Regions from separate parts of the Pseudoxanthomonas winnipegensis genome, predicted to be linked through region 1. Evidence: riboswitches for the same ligand, from Rfam matches in the RefSeq annotation. Region 1 holds a riboswitch; each other region holds the start of a gene.
The links. Region 1 has a riboswitch for cobalamin ahead of btuB (TonB-dependent vitamin B12 receptor). Riboswitches for the same ligand answer to the same signal wherever they lie in the genome.

Region 1 (9,738 bases):
GTGGGCTGGGGTGCGCAGGCCGCCAGCGACCGCCAGCTGCAGGCCATGGCGCGCATGGGCGCGCATTTCGCCGACCGCCTGCGCGGGCTGGGGCTGATCCGCCTGTACGGCCAGGCCTCCGCCGCGCTGGCCGGCATCGCGCAGGCCGCGCAGGGCGTGCGCGAGGGCAGCCTGAAGGTGCTGCGCATCGCTTTCCTGTCCTCGGCGGTGCTGGAGTTCTTCGCCTCGATGGGCGTGGCGATGGTGGCCCTGTACCTGGGCCTGACCTATCTGGGCATGCTCGAGCTGCGCAGCGCGCCGCTGGACCTGGCCGCCGGCCTGTTCTGCCTGCTGCTGGCGCCGGAGGTCTACGCCCCGCTGCGCCGGCTGGCCGCCCACTACCACGACCGCGCCGGCGCGCTGGCCGCGCTGGACGGCATCAACCGCGCGCTGGCCGTGGACGACACGGCACCCGCCCCGCCGCCGCATGCCGACGCCAGGCCCGTGCCCGCCCTCGCCCCGGCGCTGCTGCGCGTGCGCGACCTGCGCCTGCGCCATGCCGGTGCCGCGCGCGCCGCGGTGCAGGGCCTGTCCTTCGACCTGGCCCCGGGCCAGCACCTGGCCCTGGCCGGCCCCAGCGGCTGCGGCAAGAGCACCCTGCTCGAGGCGCTGGCCGGCTGGCTGCCGCCGGAGGCGGGCCTGATCCAGCACGCCCCCGGCCTGCGCATCGGCTACGCGCCGCAGCGCCCGCATCTGTTCGCCGGGACGATCGCCGACAACCTGCGCATCGCCGCGCCGCAGGCCAGCCCCGCGCAGCTGCAGGCCGCCGCCGAGGCCGCGCAGGTGCTGCACTTCGCCCGCGCGCTGCCCGATGGCCTGGACACGCGCATCGGCGAAGGCGGCTTCGGCCTGTCCGGCGGCCAGGCCCGGCGCGTGGCGCTGGCCCGTGCCCTGCTGCAGGACCCGCAACTGTTGCTGCTCGACGAGCCCACCGCCTTCCTCGACGCCGACACCGAGACCGCGCTGCTCGAGGCCCTGCTGCGCTTCGGCCAGGGCCGCGCCCTGCTGGTGGCCACGCACAGCGCGGCCGTGATCGAACGCCTGGGCCAGGTGCTGTGGCTGGGCAATGACCGCACGCCGAGCGTACGGAGGGCGGCATGAACGCCTTGCTGGCCCGGCACCGCCGCGGCGTCGCGCTGACCCTGGCCCTGATGACGCTCACCGCGCTGGCCGGCACCGCGCTGCTCGGCCTGGCCGGGCACTTCCTCACCGCCGCCTCGCTGGCCGGCGTGGGGGCGCTGGGGTTCAACCTGTTCGGGCCGTCGGCCGGCATCCGCGGCCTGACCTTCATCCGCATCCTGTCGCGCTACTTCGAGAAGTTGATCGGCCACGACGTGACCCTGCGCATCGGCGCGGATCTGCGCACCGGCTTCTTCCGCCGCGCCCTGCCGCTGGCGCCGCTGCAGCTGGGCCACCTGCGCACCGGCGAACTGCTGGGCCAGCTGGTCGGCGACATCGAACGTGTCGAAGGCGGCCTGGTGCGCGCGCTCGGTCCGCTGGTCGCGCTGGGCACACTGATGGTGCTGGCCTGCGTGGTCATGGCCTGCGTGCTGCCGCTGGCCGGGCTGGTCCTGCTGCTGGCGTGCCTGCTGCTGGGCCTCGGCCTGCCCTGGCTGACCGCGCGCGGCGCACAGGCGCAGGAACAGGCCCGCGCGCAGGCCCGCGCCGCGTTGCGCGCCGAGGTGCTGGACGGCCTGGACGGCGCGACCGACCTGGCCGCCCTGCACGCCAGCGCCACCTGGGCCGCACGCATCGACGCGCGCAGCACGCACTTCGAACGGTTCGAACGCCAGCGCAAGCGCGTGCTCGCGCTGGGCACCCTGGGCCATGGCGCGATCAGCGCGGTGACCCTGGTGCTGGTGCTGGGCCTGCTGCTACAGGCGGTCGGCACCGGCACGCTGGGCTCGCCGGCGGCCGCCGGCCTGTTCTTCATGACCGTGGCCCTGCTGGAAGCCAGCGCGGGCGCCGCCCTGGCCTGGCGCGAACGCCACGCCGCCGCCACCGCCGCGCAGCGGCTGGAGGCCACCCTCGCCCCCGCCCCGCAGGTGGCCGATCCCGAAGCGCCGCAGGCCGTGCCCGCCACCGGCGTGCTGGCGCTGGACCAGGTCGCCTTCCGCTGGCCCGGCGCCGCCGCGCCTGTGTTGCGGCAGGTGCAGCTGCGCATCGCGCCGGGCACGCGCGTGGCCATCGGCGGCGACAGCGGCGCGGGCAAGAGCTCGCTGCTGGCGCTGCTGCTGCGGCTGGTCGATCCCACCGAAGGTACGTTGCGCTACGGCGGCCAGGAACTGCGCGGCTTCGCCCTGGCCGACTGGCATCGCCACATCGCCTGGCTGCCGCAGGAGGCGCCGGTCTTCGCCGGCAGCGTGCGCGAGAACCTGCAGCTGGGCGCGCCGGAAGCCGACGAGGCGCGCCTGTGGCAGGCGCTGGCGCAGGTGCGCCTGGACGATCTGGTGCGCGCGCTGCCCGGCCAGCTCGACGGCTGGGTCGGCGAACACGGCCGCACCCTGTCGGCCGGCCAGGCCCGGCGCCTGGCCCTGGCACGCGCGCTGCTGCGCGATGCCCCGATCCTGCTGCTGGACGAACCCACCGAAGGCCTGGACGTGGACACCGCCCAGGCCCTGCTCGCCGACCTGGCCCAGGCCAGCGCCGGCCGCACCGTCATCGTGATCACCCACGACGCCTTGCCGGCAGGCTGGGCCGACGCGCACTGGCAGCTGATCGACGGCCGGCTCGCGCCCCGCGCGCAGCCATGAGCGAAACGCACGCCCGCGTTTAAGTCCGGGCAACGGCCGATGCGCGCAGCTGCGCTAGAGTCGACGTTCGTACCCCCACACGTTCGGCCATGTACGACCCCGCACGCAGCAAGCTCGACGAGAAGATCTGCGCGCTGATCTGCCCGATCTCGGCGGCCATGGTCGGCGTGTGCCTGACCGGGGTCGGCCTGCTGCACGTGGCGGCGGCGGTGAATCAGAAGGCGACCCTGGCCGACGACCTGCTGGCCTGGGACGCGGTGATCTTCCTGATCGCCACGCTGGTGTCCTACTTCGGGCTGCGCACCGGTACGCGCAACCACCGGCTCGAACAGGTGGCCGACGTGGCCTTCATCGTGGCGATGGTGGTACTCACCGGCGGCGGCCTGTACATCACCTACAGCATCAGTCCCTAGGGACCGCGCGGACGCCTCAGGCGGCGGCCGCCAACGCCTCGAGTCTGTCGCGGTCGAGCAGGCGCACGGTGTGCGGCTCGGGCGTGGCGATCAGCGCGTCGGTGCGCAGGCGGGTGAAGCAGCGGCTAACCGTCTCGATGGTCAGGCCCAGGTAGTCGGCGATGTCGGTGCGCGTCATCGGCAGTTCGACCACGGCATCGTCCAGGCCCTGGCGCGCGCGGCGCGCGGCCATGTCCACCAGGAAGCCGGCCAGGCGCTCGGGCGGGGTCATCCGCGCCAGCGCCATCAGCTTGTCGCGCGTGGCGTCCAGCTCGATGCAGGCGCGCTCCATCAGCTCGTGCTCCAGGCCCGGATAGGTCTGGCACAGCTGGCGCATGCCGGGCTGGGAGACCGCGCACAGGCTGGCGTCGGTGATCGCCTCGATGGTGTGCCGGTAATGGCTGGCGCCGGAGAAGCCGATGTAGTCGCCCTGCATCAGGAACCCGGCCACCAGCCGGCGGCCGTCGGCCAGCGTGCGGGTGCGGCGCAGGGCGCCGCTCTGCACGGTGAAGACGTAGCGCCGCGGCTCGCCTTCGCGCGCCAGCAACTCGCCGGCGCGCAGATGGGTGTCGCCGGTCATCGCCTCCAGCGCCTTGGCCTGATCGGGCGGCAGCGCGGTGCACACGGCGAGATGGCGCACCAGGCAGACGCGGCAGCCGTGGCCCTCCACGCTGGTCTGGTTGGGGTCGGTGGGATTGCGTTGGATGCGCAGGCTCATGGTCGGATCGGCCGCTCTGCCTTAACTGAGGCTGCATGATACGCCCCTGGTGTTGGGGGGTCGGATGGTCCGTGGGAAAGCCACATCGCCGCCATGGCGCCCCCCCCCCCCTGTAGAGCGGAGCTTGCTCCGCTGGGGCCTTCCCATGATCCGGCCCTTGTAGAGCGGAGCTTGCTCCGCTGGGGCCTTCCCATGATCCGGCCTTTGTAGAGCGGAGCTTGCTCCGCTGGGGCTTTCCTATGATCCGGCCTTTGTAGAGCGGAGCTTGCTCCGCTGGGGCTTTCCCATGATCCGGACGAAAAGCAGCGGAGCAAGCTCCGCTCTACAAAGGCCGTGACGTGATCGGAGGTGGCAGTGGCGCTCGTCAGAAGCGCCGCGGGGCGGGGCGGGGGTGAGGCGGGGCCACGGGCGGGCCTGGAATCTGCTACCATCGACGCGCTTCGCTAGCGGCAGTCGTGTTTCCCTTGACGGGACCAGCGGCGCGGCCCGGGCCCTACGCCCGCCTCGCCCCCCTTCCTTCCGACGCCTTTTCGCTTCGCAAAGACGGTTCGCGCCAGTGTCGGCACGGGCCGCCCATCCAGTTACTCGCAGCGCGGTTCGGGAACGCTTCGGGCAACACACGCTTCTCCTCGCGTTGGCTTGCGTGGCCGGCGGCGCTTTCGCGTCGCACGGATCAGGCAGGGGCCGCGCGGCGTGGGCGTCCATCCGGAGTTTTCTCATGTCGTTTGAATCCCTGGGGCTTGCCCCGTTCCTGCTGCGCGCGCTGACCGAGCAGGGTTATGAACATCCCACCCCGATCCAGGAGCAGGCGATCCCGCCGGCGCTGGAAGGCCGCGACCTGCTGGCCGGCGCGCAGACCGGCACCGGCAAGACCGCCGCCTTCGGTCTGCCGCTGCTGCAGCACCTGGGTACGTCCTCGCAGGAGGTCACCCGTGGCCCGCGCCGGCCGCGCGCGCTGGTGCTGACCCCGACCCGCGAGCTGGCCACGCAGGTCTTCGAGAGCCTGCGCGACTACAGCAAGTACCTGCGCATCCCGGCCGCGACCATCTACGGCGGCGTGGGCATGGGCCCGCAGCTGGACGCGCTGCGTCGTGGCGTGGACCTGGTCATCGCCTGCCCGGGCCGCCTGCTGGACCACATCGAGCGCCGCAGCGTGGACCTGTCGGGCATCGAGATCCTGGTGCTGGACGAGGCCGACCGCATGCTCGACATGGGCTTTCTGCCCTCGATCAAGCGCATCCTGGCCAAGCTGCCCAAGCAGGACCGGCAGACGCTGCTGTTCTCGGCCACCTTCGCCGAGCCGATCAAGGCGCTGGCGCGCGAGTTCATGGTCGACCCGCTGGAAATCCAGGTCACACCGAAGAACACCGTGGCCGACACCATCGCCCACCGCGTGCACCCGGTGGACAGCGCGCGCAAGCGCGAGCTGCTGCTGCACCTGCTGGCGGCCGACACGCGCGTGCAGACGCTGGTGTTCGCCAAGACCAAGCACGGCAGCGACAAGCTGGCCACCTTCCTGGAGAAGTCCGGCATCCAGACCGCGGCGATCCACGGCAACAAGAGCCAGGCCCAGCGCCTGCGCGCGCTGCGCGATTTCAAGGCCGGCAAGATCAACGTGCTGGTGGCCACCGATATCGCCGCGCGCGGCATCGATATCGACCAGCTGCCCAAGGTGATCAACTTCGACCTGCCGATGGTGGCCGAGGACTACGTGCACCGCATCGGCCGCACCGGCCGCAACGGCTCCACCGGCGAGGCGGTGTCGCTGGTCGCGCAGGAAGACGCCAAGCTGCTGCGCCAGATCGTGCGCCTGCTGGGCCGCGACGTGGAGATCCGCGATGTGGAGGGCTTCGTGCCGCAGCATCCGATCCGCTGGGGCAACAGCGCGCCGGGCAAGGCCGAGCAGCCGTCGGGCACCCGTCCGCCGCGCCGCCACGGCCGCCGCCCGCACGGCGACGCCCCGCGCCAGGCGCAGGCCCACGCCCACGCCGGCCCGAAGAAGCACGGCAGCGGCAGCGCGCCCAACAACGGCGGCCGCCGCGACGGCGGTCGGCGCCAGAGCGCGCCGCGCGCCGCGCACTAAGCTGCCATCGGGGACGCGCCGCAGGCCGGCGCGTCTCCTTTCCTTCACCGCCGACGCCTACGCGCCGGCCCCGGACTGCCCGCCATGGACATCTTCAAGGTCTTCACTTTCGAGGCCGCGCACCGGCTGCCGAACGTGCCCGAGGGGCACAAGTGCGCCCGCCTGCACGGCCATTCCTTCCGCGTCGAACTGCATCTGACCGGCCCCCTGGATCCGCACACCGGCTGGGTGATGGACTTCGCCGACGTCAAGGCGGCTTTCAAGCCGCTCTACGAACGGCTCGACCACCACTACCTCAACGACATCGAGGGCCTGGACAACCCGACCAGCGAGCGCATCGCCGAGTGGATCTGGGACCACCTCAAGCCGGCCCTGCCGATGCTGAGCCAGGTTGTGGTCCACGAGACCTGCACGGCCGGCAGTCGCTATCGCGGACCGCGCGCGGACTGACGCCAGGGCGCGTCATCGACCCGCGGCCGACCGTTCGTCGGTCGTACGCACAAGGGATGTTGCATCGCACCAAGTCCGGCGTTATGCTGCGTCGCAACAGCAGTTCTCGCGCCGGCGCACCGCGCCACGCAACCCCCATTTGTGTGGGTCCCTCCCCCCGCACAAATCCAGGCCCGACAGGTCCCTCCCCCTGTCGGGCCTTTTTTTTGTCTCCGCCACCAGGGTGCAGGGCCGGGGAACACGCTTCGCCGACCGCCCTTCGCTCTGCCCGTGCTCGGTGTGAGCCCTGTAGAGCGGAGCTCGCTCCGCTGGGGCCCTCCCCATGAACCGAACGAAGCGCAGCGAAGCAAGCTCCGCTCTACAGATTGAGGAGACAGTCGCTCCCACGGAGATGGGAGTCCGATCGCGCGCCGTCACGGGCCCGAACGGTCGAGGCTCCCCAGTGAACCAAGCAGGACCTCTTTCGACCAAAGCCGATCATCTCGACGCGCGCGGCAGCGGGCCGGCGGGCGGGGGTCGCGACGAGCGAGGCAGGAAGCCGAGCGCCTTAAGGCAGGGCATGACGCCCCGACTGAGGGAAAAGCGGACACCGCCCGCCGGACCGCTGCCCAACCGAAGCCAGAACGCGCACGCCCCCGCGACCCTCGATCGCAAGAACCAGCTTCCCGCGCCGCGCGCACCGGGGACATAGCGTTTCCTGCAACAACATGGCCGGTCTGCGCGCCATGCGTCGTAGAATCCACGACATGTCATTCGCGACCCAGACCCTCTCCGGGACCAAGCCCGAGCAATACGCGCAGCTGCTGGAGCAGGCGCGCGGCCTGATGTACGGGGAAACCGACCGCATCGCCAACGCCGCCAACCTCGCCGCGCTGCTCTACCACGCACTGCCCGGCTTCAACTGGGCCGGCTTCTATTTCTTCGATGGCACCGAGCTGGTGGTCGGGCCGTTCCAGGGCCTGCCGGCGTGCGTGCGCATCGCCCTGGACAAGGGTGTGTGTGGCGCGGCGGCCAGCACCCGCCAGACCCAGCGCGTCCACGACGTGGAAGCCTTCCCCGGCCATATCGCCTGCGACGCGGCCTCGCGCTCGGAGCTGGTGGTGCCGCTGGTGAAGGACGGCGCCCTGATCGGCGTGCTGGACATCGACAGCCCCCAGCTGGGCCGCTTCGACGAAGACGACCAGCGCGGCCTGGAAGCCATCGCCGCGGCCTTCGTGGACGCCCTGGCGTGAGCACCACGCAGCTGCGCAACATCGGCCCCAAGTCCGCTGCGTGGCTGCGTCAGGTCGGCCTGCGCACCGAAGAGGACCTGCGCGCGGCCGGTCCCGTGGAAGCCTTTATGCGCATCAAGCGCGCCGGCTTCCGCCCCAGCCTCAACCTGCTCTATGCCCTGGAAGGCGCCCTGCTGGGCTGCCACTGGCAGGACGTGCCCGACGCCCGCCGCCAGCAGATGGTCGCCGAGGTCGAGGTCGCCGCCGCCGCATTGCCCGCCCCGCGCGGCCGCCCCGCCGCCGCACCGGTGACCACCACCCGCCACGACGAGGAAGGCGGCGCCGCGCCGGCGTTCGATTTCTTCGACAGCCCCGGCCGCGACAGCGACTGAGCGCCGCGCCAGGCGCTGGATCGCGTACAATCCGCGCCGCTTTCAGGTGACCTGCCGCGCATCCACCGCGTCCAGGTTGAAACGGGAAGCCGGTGAGCCCCGCCACGGGACGAATCCGGCGCTGCCCCCGCAACGGTAAGCGAGCCATGCCAACGCATCGGCCACTGCGTGCCTTCAGCGCACGCGGGAAGGCGCGACGGCGGAAGGAGTGCCTTCCAGCTCGCAAGCCCGGAGACCGGCCTGAGCAGCACGGGTTCGTACCGAACCCACCACCGGTTGCGATGCGGAGGGCGTCGCGCGTGCCGCGCCCACGCCTTGCCGTGCGCGCTGTCCGCCTGTGTTGCCTTCCGTCGCCGCGACTTTCCTGCCTTGCACGTGCGAGGCGCGCGACGGAGTTCCCCACATGAAGACCACCCTGCTCTGCCTGGCCATCGGCCTGAGCCTTTCCGCCACCGCCCTGGCGCGGCCCGCCGACGACGCGACCGATCTGGACCAGATCAGCGTCACCGCCACGCGCACCGAAGTCGCCGTCCAGGACAGCCTGGTCCCCGTGCAGGTCATCTCGCGCGAGGAGATCGAGCGCAGCCAGGCGACCTCGCTGCCCGAGCTGCTGGCTGGCCGCGCCGGCATCAACATCGCCAACCAGGGCGGGCCGGGCAAGCTGACCAGCGTGTTCCTGCGCGGCAGCGAATCGGATCACGTGCTGGTGCTGGTGGACGGCGTGCGCATCGGCTCGGTTACCGCAGGGCTGGCCGCGTTCCAGGACCTGCCGGTGTCGCAGATCGAGCGCATCGAGATCGTGCGCGGCCCGCGCTCGAGCCTGTACGGCTCCGAAGCCATCGGCGGGGTCATCCAGATCTTCACCCGCAGCGGCGGCAAGGGCCTGACCACCTACGCCCAGGCCGGCTTCGGCAGCCATGGCCTGCGCGACCACAGCGCCGGCTTCAGCTATCGCGGCGAACGCGGCTGGCTGTCGGCCAACGGCGGCTACCAGGACACCGATGGCATCAACGCCTGCCGCGGTACCGCCGGCGATGCGGCCCATCCCTTCGGCGCCGGCTGCTACGCCGACGAGCCGGACCGCGACGGCTACCGCAACACCTCCTTCGGCCTGCGCGCCGGGATCGACGTCACCGACACGCTGGCGCTGGAGGGCAACTTCCTCAACGCCGACAGCTACAACGAATACGACGGCACCCTGTTCGGCGGCAATGAGGCCAAGAGCCTGCAGCGCGTGGCCGGCGGCAAGCTGCGCTGGAACCCGAACGAGGCGTTCCAGCTGACCGTGCAGGCCGGCCGCAATGACGATGAGGCCGACAACTACTTCGCCGATGCCGATACCGGCACGCGCAGCTTCGTCAGCACCTTCGACACCCGCCGCGACACCGCCTCGGCGCAGGGCGACTACCGCTTCGCCGAAGGCCAGACCTTCACCCTGGGCGTGGACTGGCTGAACGACCGCGTCACCAGCACCACGCCCTACGACATCGACGCGCGCGACAACACCGGCGTGTTCGCCGAGTACCAGGGCAGCTTCGGCGCGCACGCGCTGCAGGCCTCGGTGCGCAACGACGACAACGAACAGTTCGGCTCGCACACCACCGGCAGCCTGGGCTATGGCTTCGGCTTCGGCAACGGCT
Region 2 (9,738 bases), 620 kb from region 1:
CCGGTCGCGTGAGAGTGTCTGCCGCGGGTGCCGCACCAGTACCGCCAGCACCGCGAACTCGCCGCTGGTCAGCTTCACCACGCGGCCCTGGCGGCTGAGCTGGCGGTTGCCCAGGTCCAGCCGCCACGGGCCGAAGGCGACGATCCCGCCCTCGGCCTGCGGCGCGCCCGGCATGGCCTGCGTGCGTCGCAGTACCGAGCGGATGCGGGCCAGCAGCTCGCGCGGATTGACCGGCTTGGGCAGATAGTCGTCGGCGCCGATCTCCAGCCCGACGATGCGGTCGATCTCGTCGCCCTTGGCGGTGAGCATCACCACCGGCGTGGGGTCGCCCTGGCCGCGCAGGCGCCGGCACAGCTCCAGGCCGCTCTCGCCGGGCAGCATCAGGTCCAGCACGATCAGGTCGAAATGGCCGCGGTCCAGCGCCTGGCGCATCTGCGTGCCGTCGCCCACCGCCTTGACGGCGAAGCCCTCGCCTTCCAGGTAGCGCTGCAGCAGTTCGCGCAGGCGCACGTCGTCGTCGACCAGCAGCAGCTTGGCGGTGATCTCGCTCATGCGGCGCACTATCGCGCCCGGCGGCCGGCGCCGACAACGCCGGTTGTAAGCAGATGTTTCAGCGCCGGCCGGCGGACACATCCGCTGGCAGAGGCGCAACACCTCGCGGCCTCTGCCGGCCCAGCATGGCGGCACGGCGATCGACGCCGTTCCATCCCATCGCGAGGAACCGATCATGCGTACGACCCACCTGATGCTGCTGTCCGCGCTGGCCGTTGGCGGCGCGCTGTCCTTCTCCACCGACGCCTGGGCCGGCCGCGTCCGCGTCCATGGCGCCGGCACCGCCGCCGATGGCGCGCAGGTGCGCGGCACGGCCGCCGCCGGACGCAACGCCAACGGCGCCTATGTGCGCGGCCACGGCAGCCGCACCGATGCGGCCGGCAATACCACCGGCCGCAGCGGCGCGGCGGTGCAGGGCGCCGACGGCGGCAGCGCGCACCGTAGCGGCAGCTGGTACCGCAACACCGACGGCAGCGCCGGCCGCCAGGGCACGGCCAGCGCGACCACCGCCGCCGGAGGCAGCCTGTCCACCAGCGGCGAGATCAGCCGCGATGCCGCAGGCAACGTCAACGGCGCGCGCAGCACCAGCGCCACCACGGCCGGCGGGGCGTCCTACACCGGGTCGACCACGGTGCAGAACGGCAGCGTCAGCCACACCGGCACCTGCACCGACAGCAGCGGCCAGGTCGTGGCCTGCCGCAAGTGAGCCTGTCGCGCGCCGCCAGGCCGGCGGCGCGCCCTTTCGATCGAGACCTGTCCATGAAGAAGCTCCTTCCCGCGTTGACGCTGGCGCTGCTCGCGCTGGCCCCGTCCTGCCTGCTGGCGCAGCAGGCCAGCGAAAGCGCCGCCTCGGCCGGCCGCCAGCAGATGGCGCGCAAGCTCAAGGCCGCCGATGCCAACGGCGATGGCCTGATCCAGCGCAGCGAAGCCCAGGCCAGCCTGCCGCGCCTGTTCGAACATTTCGACGCGCTGGACGCCAACCACGACGGCGCCCTATCGCGCGACGAACTGCGCGCGGCGGGCCAGGCGCTGTCCGCCGCCCGACGCGGGTCGGGCCAGTAGGCCGCCGCGGCCATGGTCCTGTCCCTGCTTGGCCCGCACCTGTCCTGGCTGCGCTGGGTCCCGCTGGTGCTGCCGCTGCTGGCGGCGCTCGAAGCCTGGCTACGCCTGCGTCGCGGTCTGGCGTACGACTGGAAGAGCTACTGGGCCTCGCTGGGGGATGCGCTCGGCCGCGGCCTGGTCGGCCTGGTGCTCGGCAGCGGCGTGGCCGGCGTCGCGCTGCTGGCGGTGCACCAGGTGCGCCTGACGACCCTGGCGATGGATGCGCCCTGGCAATGGGCGCTGCTGTTCGTCGGCCAGGAGGCCTGCTACTACGCCATGCACCGCGCCGACCACCGGATCCGCTGGTTCTGGGTCAACCACTGCGTGCATCACTCGCCCGAGCAGTACACGCTGGCCTCGGCGTACCGGCTGGGCTGGACCGCACAGCTCACCGGGCAGGCGCTGTTCTTCGCTCCGCTGGTGTGGCTGGGCTTCCCGGTACCGGCGGTGCTGGGCGCGCTGTCGCTGAACCTGCTCTACCAGTTCTGGCTGCATACCGAACTGATCGGCGTGCTGCCGCGCTGGATCGAATACGTCTTCAACACCCCGGCGCACCACCGCGTGCACCACGCCAGCAACCCGGAGTATCTGGACTGCAACTACGGCGGGGTGCTGATCGTGTTCGACCGGATGTTCGGCAGCTTCCGCGCGCAGTTGCCGGGCGTGCCGCCGCGCTACGGCCTGGTCGAACCGCTGCACAGCCACCATCCGGTGCGGATCGCCCTGCACGGCTGGCTGGGGCTGTGGGCCGACCTGCGCCGGGTGCGCTCGCCCGGGCAGGCGCTGCGGACACTGTTCGGTCCGCCGGGGTTCAAGCCGGGCGGCTGATCAGCCCAGCCCGGTGTCCATCACCATCATCAGGCAGAAGCCCAGGGTCAGGCCGATGGTGGCCAGGGTCTCGTGGCCGTTGCGGTGCGACTCGGGGATGACCTCGTGGCTGACCGCGAACAGCATCGCCCCGGCCGCGAACGCCAGGCCCCAGGGCAGCAGGGTGGAGAACGTGCCCACCGCCACCGCCGCCACCACCGCGCCCAGCGGCTCCACCAGACCCGAGGCGGCGCCGATCAGTACCGCGCGCCCGCGGCGCACGCCGGCGGTGGCCAGCGAGAGCGCGATCACCAGGCCTTCGGGGATGTCCTGCAGCGCGATGGCCAGGCTGAAGGGCTCGGCGTTGGCCATGCCCGAGCCGGAGGCCACGCCCACCGCCATGCCTTCGGGGATGTTGTGCAAGGTGATGGCCAGCACGAACAGCGTCACCTGCGGCGGCAGCCACTGGTGCAGGCCGCCCACGCGCGTGGTCTGGCCCTGCTGGTCCAGATGCGCATGCGGGATCACCCGGTCCATCGTCAGCATCATCGCCACGCCCAGGCAGATGCCGACGCTGACCAGCCCGCCGGCGCCCAGCCCGCCGTAGCCCTGGTCCTTGGCCGCCTGCAGGCTGGGCACGATCAGCGAGAAGGCCGTGGCGGCCAGCATCACGCCGGCGCCGAAGCCCATCAGGCCGTCGGCCAGCGTCTGCGGCAGGCGCCGCACCGCCAGCACCGGCAGCGCGCCGGCGGCGGTGGCCGCGGCGCAGATCAGGCCGTCGCGCAGCGCCTGGCGCAGGCCGGGGCGATGCGGCCATTGGGCCAGGACTTCCTGCAGCAGCCAGGCGCCCAGCAGCAGGGCGGCCAGCGCCAGCAGCCACGGCAGCAGGCGCCGCAGCGCGGACGGGGAAGACAAGGTGTGATCGTGCATGGCAGGGGCTTCGTGGGCGGAAGGGGCGCGCGTGCGCTCGGGGTGCCGTTGTCCGCAACGGGACCGAAGGTGCCTGCCCAACATCGGACACCGACGGGCAAGGGCGCGTCAACCGTGCTGCAGCGCACACCGGCCGGGAATGCTCCACGGGCCAGAAATCCGTGAAACCCGCATGGCATCAAGACCTTCCCTTTTGTCACTACATTTGGCGTTGACGGGCGTGGGTGACCCCACTATCTTGGGGTCGTCGGTTCCTCGCGGCCACAAGCCGCGGGGATGAAAAGGGAAGCCGGTGCGGCCTTGCGGCCCACTCCGGCACTGCCCCGCAGCGGTGATTGGGAACGACCCCGCCATCTGCACTGAGGCCCCCGGTGGCCTTGGGAAGCGGTGGGTTAGGAGAAGCAGGACTGTGTCCTGGCTTCACGCCCGTCAGTCCGAAGACCTGCCGACAGTCGCGCGCAAGCACCTCGCGCGGCGCCGGCCGCGGTGTCTTTCGAGGGAGAGACGGCTGGTGACGCAAGGCCCGATCACGAACGCCGTTCGTGCGGTCGCGGCTTCTGCGACGCCGCCGTTTCACCCTCGGTCGCCCGGCCCTGAGTTGCGCCCTCGTGGGAAGGCGCAATGCGTGCATCTACGCATGGAGAGTTCCGACCGTGACCCAGACTGATTCCGCCGTGGCCCAGCGCCCGGCCGACGCCGCCTTCTCGCTGACCCCGCCGCCCACCGCCACGGCCATGCGCGTGACCAAGCGCAACGGCGGCAGCGAGGCGGTGGACCTGAACAAGATCGTGCGCGCCGTGCAGCGCTGCGCCGAAGGCCTGCACGCGGTCGATCCGATGCGCGTGGCCACGCGCACCATCTCCGGCCTGTACGACGGCGCCACCACGCAGGAGCTGGACGAGTTGTCCATCCGCACCGCCGCGCTGCTGATCGGCGAGGAGCCCGAGTACGGCCGCCTGGCCGCGCGCCTGCTGGCCAACTTCATCGCCAAGGAGGTCTCCGGCCAGGAGATCCATGCCTTCTCCCAGTCGGTCGCCCGCGGCCATGAGGTCGGCCTGATCAACGAGCGCCTGCTGAACTTCGTGCAGGTCAACGCGCGCAAGCTCAACGACGCCGTCGACGCCGGCCTGGACCGCGAGTTCGAGTACTTCGGCCTGCGCACCCTGTACGACCGCTACCTGCTGCGCCACCCGCACAGCCGCAAGGTGATCGAGACCCCGCAGCAGTTCTTCCTGCGCATCGCCAGCGCGCTGAGCGAGGACGTGCCGGAGGCCCTGGCGCTGTACCAGCGCATGGCGCACCTGGACTACCTGCCGTCCAGCCCGACGCTGTTCAATTCCGGCACCACGCACGAGCAGCTCTCCAGCTGCTTCCTGCTGGACTCGCCGCAGGATTCGCTGGAGTCGATCTACGCCAAGTACGGCGATATCGCGCAGCTGTCCAAGTTCTCCGGCGGCATCGGCGTGAGCTACTCGCGCGTGCGTGCGCGCGGCTCGCTGATCAAGTCCACCAACGGCCATTCCAACGGCATCGTGCCGTGGCTGAAGACGCTGGATTCCTCGGTGGCGGCGGTCAACCAGGGCGGCAAGCGCAAGGGCGCGGCCTGCGTCTACCTGGAGACCTGGCACGCGGACATCGACGACTTCCTCGAGCTGCGCGACAACGCCGGCGACGACGCGCGCCGCACGCACAACCTCAACCTGGCCAACTGGGTGCCGGACCTGTTCATGGCGCGCGTGGAAGCGGACAAGCCGTGGTCGCTGTTCGACCCCAAGGCCGTTCCCGAGCTGACCGACCTCTACGGCGAAGCTTTCGAGCGCGCCTACGAGCAGGCCGAGGCGCAGGGCAAGGCCAGCAAGACCGTGCCGGCGCGCAAGCTGTACGCGCGGATGATGCGCACCCTGGCCGAGACCGGCAACGGCTGGATGACCTTCAAGGACAAGTGCAACAAGGCGTCCAACCAGACCCTGCGCCCGGGCAACGTGATCCATCTGTCCAACCTGTGCACCGAGATCCTGGAGGTCACCTCCAACGAGGAGACCGCGGTGTGCAACCTGGGCTCGATCAACCTGGGCCGCCACTTCGACGAGTACGGCGACTTCGACTACGACAAGCTGGCCGAGACCGTGCGCCTGGCCGTGCGTCAGCTGGACCGCGTGATCGATCTGAACTTCTACCCGATCGAGACCGCGCGCCGCGGCAACCTGCGCTGGCGCCCGGTCGGCCTGGGCTGCATGGGTCTGCAGGACGTGTTCTTCCGCAAGCGCCTGGCCTTCGACAGCGCCGAGGCGCGCGCGATCAGCAGGAAGATCGCCGAGACGATCTACTTCCACGCGCTGGAGACCTCGTGCGAGCTGGCGCAGGAGCGCGGCAAGCATCCGTCCTTCGCCGACACCCGCGCCGCCCAGGGCGAGCTGCAGTTCGACGCCTGGGGCGTGGTGCCCGAGGACACCGCGCGCTGGGACGCGCTGCGCGAGCGCATCCAGCAGCACGGCCTGCGCAATTCGCTGCTGATCGCCATCGCCCCGACCGCGACCATCGCCTCGATCGCCGGCTGCTACGAGTGCGTGGAGCCGCAGGTGTCCAACCTGTTCAAGCGCGAGACGCTGTCCGGCGACTTCCTGCAGGTCAACCGCTACCTGGTGGACGAGCTGAAGAAGCTCGGCCTGTGGACGCCGGAGATGCGTGATGCGATCAAGCTGGCCGAAGGCTCGATCCAGGGCGTGGCGGAGATCCCCGAGGCCCTGCGCCTAGTCTACCGCACCGCCTGGGAGCTGCCGATGCGCTCGCTGATCGACATGGCCGCCGACCGCGGCGCCTTCATCGACCAGTCCGCCTCGCTCAACCTGTTCATGGAGAGCCCGAACATCGGCGCGCTGTCCTCCATGTACATGTACGCCTGGAAGCAGGGCATCAAGACCACCTACTACCTGCGTTCGCGTCCGGCCACCCGCATCGCCAAGGCCACCATCAGCCACGGCGCCAGCGAGGCCCCCAAGCCGGCCTACACCCCGGTCGAGGCGGTCAGCTGCTCGCTTGAGAATCCAGAAGCCTGCGAAGCCTGCCAGTAACGCTTAAAGCCCCTCTCCCGACGGGAGAGGGGTTGGGGTGAGGGTACGGCGGAGTCATTGAAGGCTCCTGTTCCGTGCACTCGCCAACTTCATCCGGCGCCGTGCGCCACCTTCGACCCCGACGGAAGAAGGGAATCTCAAAAAGGCAACACACCATGTCCGCTCAACCCCGTCAGATGCTGCTCGATCCCGGTTTCGAACTGACCCTGCGCCCGATGCGCTATCCGCAGTTCTATGACATGTATCGCGACGCCATCAAGAACAGCTGGACGGTGGACGAGATCAACTTCCAGATCGACATCACCGATCTGCACGACAAGATGACCCCGGCCGATCGCCATCTGATCCATCGGCTGGTCGCCTTCTTCGCCACCGGCGATTCGATCGTGTCCAACAACCTGGTGCTGAACCTGTACCAGCACCTCAATGCGCCCGAAGCGCGCATGTACCTCTCGCGCCAGCTGTACGAGGAAGCGCTGCACGTGCAGTTCTACCTGACCCTGCTGGACAACTACCTGCCGGATCCGGGCGAGCGCGCCAAGGCCTTCGCCGCGGTCGACAACATCCCCTCGATCAAGAAGAAGGCCGACTTCTGCTTCAAGTGGATGGACACCATCCAGGACCTCAAGCGCCTGGAGACGCGCGCGCACCGCCGCCAGTTCCTGCTCAACCAGATCTGCTTCGCCGCCTGCATCGAGGGCCTGTTCTTCTTCGCCGCCTTCGCCTACGTCTACTACTTCCGCTCGCGCGGTCTGCTGCCGGGCCTGGCCTCGGGCACCAACTGGGTGTTCCGCGACGAGAGCTGCCACATGGCCTTCGCCTTCGAGGGCGTGCGCGTGGTGCGCGAGGAGGAGCCGGACCTGTTCGACGCCGACATGCAGCAGCAGGTCTACGACATGCTGGAACAGGCGATCGAGTGCGAGCTGCAGTTCGCCGAGGACGTGCTGTCCGGCGGCGTGGCCGGCATCTCCACCCGCGACATGCGCCAGTACCTGCAGCACTGCGCGGACAACCACTTCGCCAAGCTGGGCATGGCGCGCAAGTACAACGTGCGCAATCCGCTGCCCTTCATGGAGCTGCAGGACGTGCAGGAGCTGACCAACTTCTTCGAGCGGCGGGTGTCGTCCTACCAGGTCGGCGTGCAGGGCGAGGTCGGCTTCGATCACGCCTTCTGAGGGCGCCGCACGACGCCGACGTCGCACTGGAAACGTTTCCGGGTGGAAAAGGTCGCCAAAACACCGCATCTGACTGCCTGACGGGCTTAAGTCGAGGCCAGGCGTGCCGTTAGTCTGGGGGATATCCGTCCCCGCAGACCGCGCTTCCCCGCCATGCACGCCCGTCGCGCCTCGGCGCGCACCATCGCCATGCTCCGGCTCGGTCGCGCCTTCGGCGCGGCGCTGGCGCTGCTGTGCGTGGTCGGGCCCGTGGCCGCACAGGTCGCCTCGCTGCGGGTCTACGGCACGGCCGATGGCCTGCGCAGCCTGGGCGCCGACTGCCTGGTCGAGGATCCGCAGGCCAACGTCTACGCCTGCACCTACGGCGGCCTGTACCGCTACGAAGGCGAGCGCTTCGAACGCGTCGGCGCCGGTGCGGGTCTGGACGATGCCTATGTGATGAACGCCTCGCCGGCGCCGGACGGGCGCGGGCTGTGGGTCGCCACCGCGGCCAACCTGTACTTCTGGGACGGCGACCGGGCCGTGCGCGTGCTCGACCCGGCCGGGTCGCCGCTTCCCTTCGAGGTCGGCCACAACGTCGCGGCGCTGGCCGACGGTGCGGTGGCGCTGAGCCATAGCCGCGCGCTGCGCGCGACCCGCGACGCGGACGGGCACTGGAAGACGCGCGCGCTGTTCGACCGGGCCGCCGAACAGGCCCACCCCGAGCTGGCCGAGCTGGGCGCGGTCTACCGCGATGGCCGCGCGCTGTGGTTCGGCTGCGGCCAGACCGTTTGCCGCCGCACCGACGATGGCCAAGTGCGCGTCTACGGGCCCGGCGACGGCGTGCCGCGCGATGCCTGGACCGCGTTCCTGCGCGACCGTCGCGGCACGCTGTGGGCGCGCAGCCCGCGCCACATCCTGGTGCTGGCACCGGGCGCGACGCGCTTCGAGGAGCGGCCGGTGCCGCCGCCTTCGATGCTGGCCACCACCACGCGCCACCTGGACCTGACCGAGGACCGCCAGGGTCGCGTGCTGACCCGCAGCGACGGCGGCATGCTGCGCTGGGACGGTCGCTGGGAGCGGTTCGACACCCGCAACGGCCTGCCCGATCTTCCGCCCAACGCGCTGCTGGCCAGCCGCAGCGGCGAGCTGTGGATGTCCTACCCCGGCCTGGGCGTGCTGCGCTGGCGCGGCTATGCCGGCGTGGAGAACTGGGGCCCGGGCAACGGCCTGCAGGGCCTGCCCAACTGGTCGCTGGCGCGCGATGCGCAGGGCGCGATGCTGTTCGGCAACGAGCGCGACCTGCACCGCCTGACCGCCGGCGATGGCCGCATCCAGACCCTGCACAATCTGCTGGGCGAGCCGGTGCGCGATGTGTTCGCGCTGACCCTGGGCCCGGACCAGGCGGTATGGGTGGCGCTGTATCGCGGCCAGCTGCTGCGCCTGCAGGGCGACGAGCTGAAGGTCGCCGCGACCCTGCCGGCCAAGCTGCGCCGGATCTTCTTCGACGATCGCCAGCGCCTGTGGCTCTGCACGACCGAAGGCGTGTACCTGATCGACGATCTGGCCCATCCGGTCGCCCGGCGCTTCGAGGCGCTGCCGGCGGTGAGCTTCGGCGATGTCGAGCAGGACGCGCAGGGGCGGCTGTGGTTCGCCGGCAAGGCCGGGGTGATGCGCCTGGAACGCGACGACCGCGTCACCAAGATCCACGCCCAGGGCGACATGCCCAACACGCTGTTCGACAAGCTCTCGATCGGGCGCGACGGCACGCTGTGGCTCAGCGTGGACGATGCGGGCCTGTTCCGCGGCCCGATCGGCTCTGGCGACACGCTGACCCTGAAGGAAGTCGAGGATCCACTGCTGCGCGATGCGATCCCCTACTTCATCCGCCACGACCGCGCCGGCCGGCTCTGGGTCGGCGGCAGCATGGGCCTGGACGTGCTGCAGGATGGCAAGTGGACGCGGCTGCACGAGGCCAACGGCCTGATCAGCGAGGACATCTCCGAAGGCGCGTTCTTCGAGGACCGCGACGGCTCGGTGTGGATCGGCACCTCGCGCGGCGTCAGCCACCTGCTGCATCCGGAGCAGCTGCTGGCGCGCACGCCGGTGGCGCTGCGCATCGC
Region 3 (9,738 bases), 640 kb from region 1:
CAGCAGCAGGTCGAAGTCCAGCTCGGCGCCGTAGGCCTGGCTCTTCTTGGCGTTGATCAGCTGCACGGCATTGGACGTGCCGCCCACCGCGGTCAGCTGCTGGTCCTTGATGTCCATGCTGTAGATGTCGAAGGCCAGCCGGCCGCGACGCTCCCACAAGTCGGCCTTGATGCCGAGCTCATAGGAATCCACCGTCTCCGGGCGGGCCACGGTCACCGGCACGCCGGTGGACGGCGGGCCGAAGCTGGCGCCGCGATAGCCGCGCGCGGCGCGCGCGTACAGGTTGACCGCATCGCTCAGCGCCCAGGTCGCGGCGACGTCGCCGGTGACCTTCGAGCCGCTGGTGTCACCGCCGATCGGCGGCGGCGAGGTGCGGTCCCACTGCAGGATGTCGAAGGTCTTGTGGTCGTGCGTGTAGCGGATGCCGGCGCGCAGGTTGAGCACGTCGGTGGCCTGGTAGTTGAGCGAGGCGAAGGCCGCCCACGAGCTGGTCTTCTGCTTGGTCAGGTCGTAACCGGTCAGCGCGCCACCGGCCAGGGTGTCGTAGTCGTAGGCCTCGCCCTGCACGTTGTCGTAGAAGTAGTACAGGCCGCCCTGCCAGTTGAGCGGGCCGGTGTAATCCGACTCGGCGCGCAGCTCCTGGGTGAACTGGTCCAGCGACTTGATGCCGCCGGCGGTCTCCACCGAGAACGGAATGAAGCCCGGGCCCGACGGCGCGGCCGGGTTCACGAACGCGCCCGGGCCGTAGCCGCCGTCGATGTCGCCGCGGCTGTAGTACTTGGAGATGCCCTCGTAGCCGGTGATCGAGTGGAAGGTCACATCGCCCGAGCTGAAGGTCAGGTTGGCGCTGCCGCCGTAGGTGGTCAGCTCCTGCGCGTTGTGGCCATCGATGTAGGCCTTGTCCGGGTCGAAGCCATCGACCAGGTTGTTGTTGCCCGACTGGATGATGTTGGCGCGGAACAGGCGCGCGGTGCCGTTGAGCTTGCGCGCATGGGCGTTGAACAGCGCGTTGAAGTCCTCCGAGGGCTGGAACAGCGCCTGCAGGCGCAGGGCCGAGTCGTCGTAGCCTTCCAGCTTCTGCCCGCTGATCTGGCTGGTCACCCAGTCGTCGCGGTGCTGCTGCAGCAGCGAGATGCGCGCGGCCCAGTCGCTGCCCATCGGCAGGTTGAGCGCGCCTTCGACCGAGCTGGTCGCATGGGTGCCGTAGGACACGCTGGCATAGCCGGAGGTCTCGCCCAGCACCGGCCGCACCGAGTTGAACTTGACCACGCCGCCAGGCGTGTTGCGGCCGAACTGCGTGCCCTGCGGGCCGCGCAGCACCTCGACGCTGGCCAGGTCGAACATCGGGAAGCCCTTGATGAAGGCGTTCTCGTAGACCACATCGTCGTACACCAGCGACACCGGCTGCGAGGCGTAGGTGGTGAAGTCGGTATTGCCGTAGCCACGGATGTAGAAGCGCGGGAACACGCGGCCGTTGGAGGACTCCACGTTGAGGCTGGGCGACTTGCCGGCCAGCACGCGCACGTCCGAGGCGCTGGTGGAGATGGCGTCCAGGTATTCCGGGCGCAGCACGGTGGCCGAGACCGGCACGTCCTTGGCGTTCTCGGCGCGGCGGTCGGCGGTGACGGTGACCGCATCCAGCGCCACCGGCGCCTGCTGCGCCAGCGCGACGGTGGCGACGGCGGCATTGATGGCGATGGCGAGCGTGGCGTGACGCAGCGACCTGCTGGCGGACATGGGGCGACTCCGGGGGCGTGGGTGGTATGCGAGGCGTGCTGTGGCGCAGCACGTTTAACGCAAAATACACGTTTTGGCCCCGGAGTTGTCAAACCGGGAGTTCCGCTCCCCGGCTTGGCGACGCGGATCACGCGTTCAGCGAATCGGGATCCCCGCCTCCTGCAACGCCGCGCGCGTCGGCGCGTCCCCGTCCGGCGTGACCGGGCGCGTCAGCTCCCACAGGAACGCCACCTCGAAGCCTTCGGCGCGCGCGTCCTGGGCCGTCCACAGCACGCAGACATCGCGCGCCAGCCCGCAGACGTGCACCTGCGCGATGCCGCGTTCGCGCAGCCAGCCGGCCAGGCCGGTGCTGGGACGCAGCCCATCCGGGCCGTGGTTCTCGCGGAACGCACTGTAGGAATCGACCTGCGCATGGGTGCCCTTACGCAGGATCAGGTCGGCCGGCGTCCAGTCCACGCGCGGGTCCAGCGCCGCACCCGGCGTGCCCTGCACGCAGTGCGGCGGCCACAGCGTCTGCGGCTGGCCGTGCAGCTCGATCACCTCGAACGGCGCATGCCCCGGATGCTGCGCGGCGAAGGAGGCATGCGCACCTGGATGCCAGTCCTGCGTGGCCACGACCGTGCCGTAGACGCGCGCGGCCAGCAGCTGCGCGATGCCCGGCACGATCGCATCGCCCTCGAAGCAGGCCAGCGCGCCGCCCGGCATGAAGTCCGGTTGCAGATCGACCACGATCAGCGCGGTATCGGAAGGCATGTCGGTCATCGAAGCGGCCAGCGGCGTGGGGAAGGCGCAGCCTAGCCACGCGCGCCAGCGGCCTCAAGCCGGCGCCGCCTTGAGCGCACCTTGATCGCGATGGGGCTAGGCTCAGCCGCGTTGCCCGTGCGTGCAGCGCACCGGCTGTCTGCAAGGAGACCGCACCATGCTCGACACCTGGGAGATCGCCCTGCGCCTGCTGCTGGCCGCGCTGCTCGGCGGCATCATCGGCGCCGACCGCGGCCGGCTGGAGTGGGCCGCCGGTTTGCGCACGCACATGCTGGTCTGCGTCGGTGCGGCCCTGGCCATCATCGTCTCGGCGTTCGGCTTCAACGACGTGCTGGGCAATCCGCATGTGGTGCTCGATCCCTCGCGCATCGCCGCCCAGGTGATCAGCGGCGTGGGCTTCCTCGGCGCCGGCACCATCCTGTTCCTGCAGCGCGAGCAGGTGATCCGCGGCCTCACCACCGCAGCCGGGCTGTGGGCGGTGGCCTCGATCGGGCTGGCCGTCGGCAGCGGCCTGTACGCGGCCGCGGTGCTGGCCACCGCGCTGCTGTGGATCATCCTGGCCGTGCTCAAGCCGCTGGAGCGCCGCTATCTGCGCCGCCGCCGCGCCTCGATGCCGGGCCTGAAGCTGGTGCTGTCGCGCCAGCACGCGCCGCTGGGCCAGATCCAGCAGCAGCTGGAGCGCAGCGGCCTGCCGGTACAGCGCATTGTGCTCAAGCCGCGCACGCCGCAGACCGATCTGCTCGACGTGCGCTGCGAATCCACCGTGCCGCAGGCGGCGCTGCTGCAGGCCCTGGAAGACCTGCGCGGGGTCCCCGGCGTCGAGCAGGTCGACCTGCGCGGCAGCATCGGCCAGTAGCGCTCCGACCTCACAAGCGCACGCGCCTCACCCGCGCCACGCCAGCTCCAGCCCGAGCAGCAGCAGGCAGATCAGGAAGCCGGTCCGGAACGCGGCCGGACGGATGCGCTGGCGCAGGCGCTGGCCCAGCCACATGCCCGCCAGGGCAGGCAGCACGGCGATCGACGACGGCAGCAGATGGCCGACCGACAGCGCGCCATGCAGGGCCAGGCCGGCGGCCAGCGCGAGCGTGGAGACGGTGAAGGACAGGCCCAGCGCCTGCACCAGCGCATCGCGCTGCAGGCCCAGCGCCTGCAGGAAGGGCACCGCGGGGATCACGAACACGCCGGTCACCCCCGTCACCACGCCGGTGATGCCGCCGACCACTGGCGCAAACACGCGTTCCAGCGCGGGCGACACACGGAACGGCCGGGACAGCAGGGTCACCAGGGCGTAGAGCACCAGCGCGATGCCGAGCAGGCGCGCCGTGCCGTCCGCCGCGCCACCGGCCAGCCAGGCGGAGGCCAGCAGCGTGCCGGCGACCACCGCCAGCTGCATCGGCCACAGCCGTCGCAGCAGCGCACCCAGCTGCCCGCCACTGACCAGCTGCAGCACATTGGTCACCAGCGAAGGCAGCAGCAGCAAGGCGGCCGCCCAGGCCGGCGACATCAGCGCGCCAAGCACGCCCATGGCCACGGTCGGCAGGCCCATGCCGGTCACGCCTTTCACGCAGCCGGCCACGAAGAACGTGCCGAGCACGATCAGCCACCACATTTCCGTCGAGATCTGCATGCCGCCATGAAACGGGGTGACGCGCGCGGGCACAATGCGGTCTGTCCGATGCCGGCCTTCGGGCCAGCCGAAGGAGCCCTTGGCCTTGCGATTCGATCTGCCCGACCTGCGCCTGTTCCTGGCCGTGCTGGACGCCGGCAGCATCACCGCCGGCGCCGAGCGCGCGCACCTGTCGCTGGCCGCCGCCAGCGAGCGCCTGCGCGCGATGGAGGAATATGCCGGGGTCGTCCTGCTCGACCGCCTGTCCAAGGGCGTCCGGCCCACCGCGGCGGGCGAGGCGGTGGCCCATCACGCGCGCTCGATCCTGCAGCAGTCGGCGCTGCTGCGGCACGCACTGGCCGACCATGCGCGCGGGACGCGCGGACGCGTGCGCCTGATGGTCAATACCGCGACCATGAGCGAGGCGCTTCCCGCCGCGCTGGCGCCCTGGCTGGCGGCCCATCCCCACATCGATGTGGACCTGCTCGAGCGCAGCAGCGAGGAGATCGCCAAGGCGCTGGAGGCCGGCGTGGTGGAGCTGGGCATCCTGTCGGAGGCCGCGGCCTCGCCAGGCTTGCAACGCCAGCACTTCGCGCGCGACACCCTGGTGGCGCTGCTGCCGCCCGCGCACGCCGCCGCCAGTGCGCAGGCGCTGAGCCTGGCCGATCTGGCGGCCGAGCCCTGGATTGGCCTGCCCGAAGGCAGTGCCCTGCAGCGGCATCTGGACGCCCAGGCGGCGGCGCTGGGCCTGCGCTTGGCGTACCGCGTGCGACTGCGCACGTTCGAGGCCATCGGCGCGATGGTCGCCGCCGGCGCCGGCGTGGCCGTGGTGCCGGCCGCCGCACTGGCGCGGCTTGGGCCGTGCGTTCGCGGCGTTGCGCTGAGCGAGCCCTGGGCGCAGCGACGCCTGTGCCTGTGCTGGGACGGTACACGCCCGCTTTCGCCGAGCGCGCAGGCCTTGCGCACTCACCTGGCCGACTGGGCCGACAGCGCCGCCGATCGTTGAAGCCCGCCCTGCCGCGGCCCTTGAAACGCAACAGGCCCCGCCGAAGCGGGGCCTGCGTGAATCCCACCGTCCGCGTCGATCAGGCGATCGAGGCGCGGTAGATCGACTCGATGGTGGCATCGAGCGTCTTGTTGAACTCCTCATCGCTCTGCTGCGCGCTCAGGCCCTCGGTCAGCGCGCGGCTGAAGCTGGCGATGATGCCGGGGTTCCGGGCCAGCTTGGCGTTGGCCTCATCGCGGCTGTAGCCGCCGGACAGCGCCACGACCTTGAGCACGCTGGGGTGGTCGACCAGTTCCTTGAAGAAGCCATCGACGCTGGGCAGGGTCAGCTTGAGCACGACCGGCGTGGCCGCATCGACCTTGTCCAGGCGCTCGAGCAGCCCCTGCTTCAGCGTGGTCTCGATCTGCGCCTTGTCGGCGGCCTTGATGTCCACCTCCGGCTCGATGATCGGGACCAGGCCGGCGTCCAGCACCTGCTGGCCCAGCTCGAACTGCTGGTCCAGCACCGCCGCGATGCCGGCGGCGTTGTCGGCCTTGATGACCGAGCGCTCCTTGGTGCCGAACACGCCCTTGGCCTTGGCCTTGGCCAGCAGCTCGGCCAGGCCCGGGATGGGCTTGAGCAGCTGCACGCCGTTGGCCTCGTCCTCCAGGCCCTTGTCGATCTTCAGGAACGGCACGACCTGCTTGACGTTCCACAGGTAGTGCGCGGCCTCTTCGCCTGCGAAGCGGTCGTCCAGCGTGCGCTCGAACAGGATCGCCCCGACCACGCGCTCGCCGGTGAACGCCGGGCTGGTGACGATGCGCTCGCGCATCTGGTGGACCAGCGCGAACATCTCCGCATCGTTGGAATAGGCCGACTCGTCGACGCCGTAGAGCTTGAGCGCCTTGGGCGTGCTGCCGCCGCTCTGGTCCAGTGCGGCGATGAAGCCCTGGCCGGAAGCAATCTTGTCCCGCTGTTCCTGGTTGATCGACACGGTCGGCAAGTCCTATGAAAGATGGGGGAGCCAGAGTGTACGCAAGCCCCGCGTCGCTGGCAGCCGTGAAAACGTTATCGGCTTCATAACGGTTTCAGCCGGGGACACGCCGCGTGGTGTGCCGCGTGCGCCCAAATGCCGCGCCTGCAGCGCAGGCGCGGCACGCGCGCATCAGGCCGCCTGGGCCAGATCCGCGCGCAGGCGGCGTGCGGCTTCCACCATCTGCTCCAGCGCATGGCGCGTCTCGTCCCAGCCGCGGGTCTTCAGGCCGCAGTCCGGGTTGACCCACAGCTGCTCCGGGCTGAGCACCGCCCGCGCCTTGCGCAGCAGTTCCACCATTTCCTCCACCGAGGGCACGCGCGGGGAGTGGATGTCGTACACGCCCGGGCCGATCCCGTTGGGATAGCGGAACCGCACGAACGCATCGAGCAGCTCCATGCGCGAGCGCGAGGTCTCGATCGAGATCACGTCCGCATCCATCGCCGCCACCGCATCGATGATGTCGTTGAACTCCGAATAGCACATGTGGGTGTGGATCTGGGTCGCATCGCCCACACCGCTGGCGCAGATGCGGAAGGCCTCGATCGCCCAGTTCAGGTAGTCCGACCACGCATCGCGGCGCAGCGGCAGGCCCTCGCGGATGGCCGGCTCGTCGATCTGGATGATGCCGATGCCGGCGGCCTCCAGGTCGTTGACCTCATCGCGCAGGGCCAGCGCGATCTGCCGGCAGGTCTCGCTGCGGGCCTGGTCGTCGCGTACGAACGACCACTGCAGCACCGTCACCGGGCCGGTCAGCATGCCCTTCATCGGCCGCTGGGTCAGCGACTGGGCGTAGCGCGACCAGCGCACCGTCATCGGCTTCGGGCGCACCACGTCGCCGAAGATGATCGGCGGCTTGACGCAGCGGCTGCCGTAGCTCTGCACCCAGCCCAGCTTGGTGAAGGCGAAGCCGTCCAGCTGCTCGCCGAAGTATTCGACCATGTCGTTGCGCTCGTACTCGCCATGCACCAGCACGTCCAGGCCGATGCGTTCCTGGAAGCGCACGCAGCGCTCGGTCTCGGCCTCCAGGAAGGTCTCGTAGTCGGCGTCGGACAGCTTGCCCGCCTTGTGCTGGGCGCGCGCCTGACGCACCTGCTGGGTCTGCGGGAACGAGCCGATGGTGGTGGTCGGATACACCGGCAGCCCGAACGCCTGCTCCTGCAGCACGCGGCGCTGGGCGTAGGGCGAGACGCGCCGGCTGTCGGCCTCGCTCAGCGTGGCCAGGCGCCGGGCCACCTCGGGCCGATGCACGCGCGCCGACTGGCGGCGCGATTCCAGGCGGGCGCGCTGTTGCGCCAGCGGGCCTTCCGCGCCTTCGCGTCCGTCCAGCGCGTCGGCCAGCACCCGCAGCTCGCCCAGCTTCTGCCGGGCGAAGGACAGCCAGGACTTGAGTTCGGCATCGAGCGCCTTCTCCTGCTCCAGGTCCACCGGCACGTGCAGCAGCGCGCACGACGGCGCCAGCCACAGGTTGTCGGCGCCGACGTGCCCTTGCGCATAGCGCGCCAGCGTCAGCGCGTTGTCCAGGTTAGTGCGCCAGACATTGCGCCCGTTGACCAGGCCGGCCGAGAGCACGCGGCCCTTGGGCCAGGCCTGCAGCACCGCATCGAGCTGTTCCGGCGCGCGCACCAGATCCACGTGCAGGCCCTCGACCTGCAGCTGCGCGACCAGGTCCAGGTTGTCGCCCAGCGCGCCGAAGTAGGTGGTCAGCAGCAGCCTGGAGCGCGGCGCCTGGGCCAGGAACGCATAGGCGCGGGCGAAGGCCGCCTTCGCCACCTCGTCCAGGTCCAGCACCAGCGTGGGTTCGTCGATCTGCACCCAGTCCGCGCCGGCGGCATGCAGGCGTTCGAGCAGCTGCGCGTACACCGGCAGCAGGCGCTCGAGCAGCGCCAGCCGGTCGCTGCCATCGGTGGTCTTGGACAGCAGCAGGAAGCTCACCGGCCCCAGCAGCACCGGACGCGTGTCGAAGCCGGCGGCCCTGGCCTCCAGGAACTGCGCCACCGGCTTGTCGCCGCGCAGGGCGAAGTCCTGGCCGGCATGCAGCTCGGGGACGATGTAGTGGTAGTTGGTGTCGAACCACTTGGTCATCTCCAGCGCGCGCAGGTCGATGCCACCGGTCTGCACGCCGCGCGCCATGGCGAAGTAGCCGGCCAGCGGGTCGGCGTCGGCCAGGGCGCGATAACGCTGCGGGAGGGCGTCGAACAGGAACGCCGTGTCCAGCACATGGTCGTAGAGCGAGAAGTCGTTGCTGGGCAGGACCTCGGCGCCGGCCTGCCGCTGCAGCTGCCAGTGCTGCGCGCGCAGGGCCGCGGCGGTGGCCTGCAGCGTGTCGGCGCTGTCCTCGCCCTTCCAGTAGCGCTCCAGGGCGTGCTTGAGTTCACGGCGTGGTCCGATGCGCGGAAAGCCGAGGTTGGTGACGCTGGTCATTGAATGGATCCTCATTGCGTGTGGGCATTGAGGAACGAAGGAACCGCACGCCACGCCTTACAGCCCTGCGGCTGCGACGTGCCATGCCAGCGACCTTCGCCCCCGCGGGCGAACCGGCCCCGTGCGCGGAAACCTCCACACGCGCACGCCTGCGGCACCGGGCCTCGCGCCCGCCGCATCACGCGCCCGTGCCGCTCCCGCGAGCGGTGCCAGGTCGAAGCGGAAGACCGAGCAGGGTCCTCCGGCCGGGGCCGGTCTTCGGGCTCATGGACACGGCGCGGAACAGGTCCGCACCCCCTACTCCCCGCCGCTTCCCGGCCCCATGCCTTGCGGCGCGGACCAGTGCTGTTGGCAGGCTTCGTTTCCAATGACCGCTGCGGGGCAGCTCCGGAATGGACGCGCACGGGGCGCGCCTTCACCGGATTCCCGTTTAATCCATCGCTTCATGTGGATAAAGCGATGGAACCACGACGGACGCACCTTACGCGCCGGCTGCCGGGCGCGTCAAGGCGGCTCACGGATCGGTCGCGCCAACGAAAAGGCCCCTTTCGGGGCCTCGTTGTCTCGCAGCTGTTTGACGGCAAGGCTGCCGCTGCAGCTCAGCCCACCCCGGTGGGGCCGTCCAGCACCTGACGGACCAGCTTGAGCAGGTCGCGCTGGGTATAGGGCTTGTTGATCACGTCGAACTGCGCGCCTTCGGCGTCGCTGCGCGCCAGCGTGTTCTCGGCATAACCGGTGGTGAGGATGACCTTGGTCGCCGGACTGCGCCGCATGACCTCGTGGGCCAGGACCACGCCATTCATGCCGCCCGGCATGATCAGGTCGGTGAACAACAGATTGAACGGGTCGCTCGCCTTCAGCAGCTCCAGCGCCTGCGCCGCGTTGCTGGCGACCTCGGTCTGATAGCCGGCCGCTTCCAGGAACATCTGCGCCACCGCCGCGACCTCCTCGCGGTCTTCCACGATCAGGATCCGCTCGCTGCCGCCGCGGCCGCTGGCCCGCGGTTCGGGCAGCTGCGGCTTGCCGCCTTCGCTGGGCTGGGCCGGGAAATACAGTCGGATCGTGCTACCCCGATCCACCTCCGAATAGATGCGCACCGCGCCGCCGGACTGCTTGACGAAGCCGTACACCATGCTCATGCCCAGCCCGGTGCCCTTGCCTTCCTCCTTGGTGGTGAAGAACGGCTCCAGC

Region 2: another riboswitch for cobalamin. It lies ahead of MWN52_RS19005 (ribonucleoside-diphosphate reductase subunit alpha); the one in region 1 lies ahead of btuB (TonB-dependent vitamin B12 receptor).
Region 3: another riboswitch for cobalamin. It lies ahead of metE (5-methyltetrahydropteroyltriglutamate--homocysteine S-methyltransferase); the one in region 1 lies ahead of btuB (TonB-dependent vitamin B12 receptor).

What each region holds. Positions count from the first base shown of each region.
Region 1 covers NZ_CP095475.1:3,712,072-3,721,809, forward strand. Annotated here, with positions in the region: gene cydD (thiol reductant ABC exporter subunit CydD) at 1-1,140, shown strand, start outside; gene cydC (thiol reductant ABC exporter subunit CydC) at 1,137-2,792, shown strand; gene MWN52_RS16335 (hypothetical protein) at 2,882-3,205, shown strand; gene MWN52_RS16340 (Crp/Fnr family transcriptional regulator) at 3,222-3,962, opposite strand; gene MWN52_RS16345 (DEAD/DEAH box helicase) at 4,681-6,045, shown strand; gene queD (6-carboxytetrahydropterin synthase QueD) at 6,130-6,495, shown strand; gene MWN52_RS16355 (GAF domain-containing protein) at 7,242-7,727, shown strand; gene MWN52_RS16360 (TfoX/Sxy family protein) at 7,724-8,098, shown strand; cobalamin riboswitch at 8,124-8,356, shown strand; gene btuB (TonB-dependent vitamin B12 receptor) at 8,502-9,738, shown strand, end outside.
Region 2 covers NZ_CP095475.1:4,334,126-4,343,863, reverse strand. Annotated here, with positions in the region: gene ompR (osmolarity response regulator transcription factor OmpR) at 1-552, opposite strand, end outside; gene MWN52_RS19025 (hypothetical protein) at 728-1,258, shown strand; gene MWN52_RS19690 (EF-hand domain-containing protein) at 1,312-1,614, shown strand; gene MWN52_RS19015 (sterol desaturase family protein) at 1,627-2,481, shown strand; gene MWN52_RS19010 (ZIP family metal transporter) at 2,482-3,390, opposite strand; cobalamin riboswitch at 3,622-3,854, shown strand; gene MWN52_RS19005 (ribonucleoside-diphosphate reductase subunit alpha) at 4,125-6,461, shown strand; gene MWN52_RS19000 (ribonucleotide-diphosphate reductase subunit beta) at 6,617-7,636, shown strand; gene MWN52_RS18995 (ligand-binding sensor domain-containing diguanylate cyclase) at 7,790-9,738, shown strand, end outside.
Region 3 covers NZ_CP095475.1:4,354,394-4,364,131, forward strand. Annotated here, with positions in the region: gene MWN52_RS19075 (TonB-dependent receptor) at 1-1,737, opposite strand, end outside; gene MWN52_RS19080 (nicotinamidase) at 1,873-2,499, opposite strand; gene MWN52_RS19085 (MgtC/SapB family protein) at 2,657-3,355, shown strand; gene MWN52_RS19090 (sulfite exporter TauE/SafE family protein) at 3,383-4,126, opposite strand; gene MWN52_RS19095 (LysR family transcriptional regulator) at 4,212-5,111, shown strand; gene MWN52_RS19100 (fructose bisphosphate aldolase) at 5,191-6,084, opposite strand; gene metE (5-methyltetrahydropteroyltriglutamate--homocysteine S-methyltransferase) at 6,256-8,547, opposite strand; cobalamin riboswitch at 8,780-9,032, opposite strand; gene MWN52_RS19110 (histidine kinase famiy protein) at 9,147-9,738, opposite strand, start outside.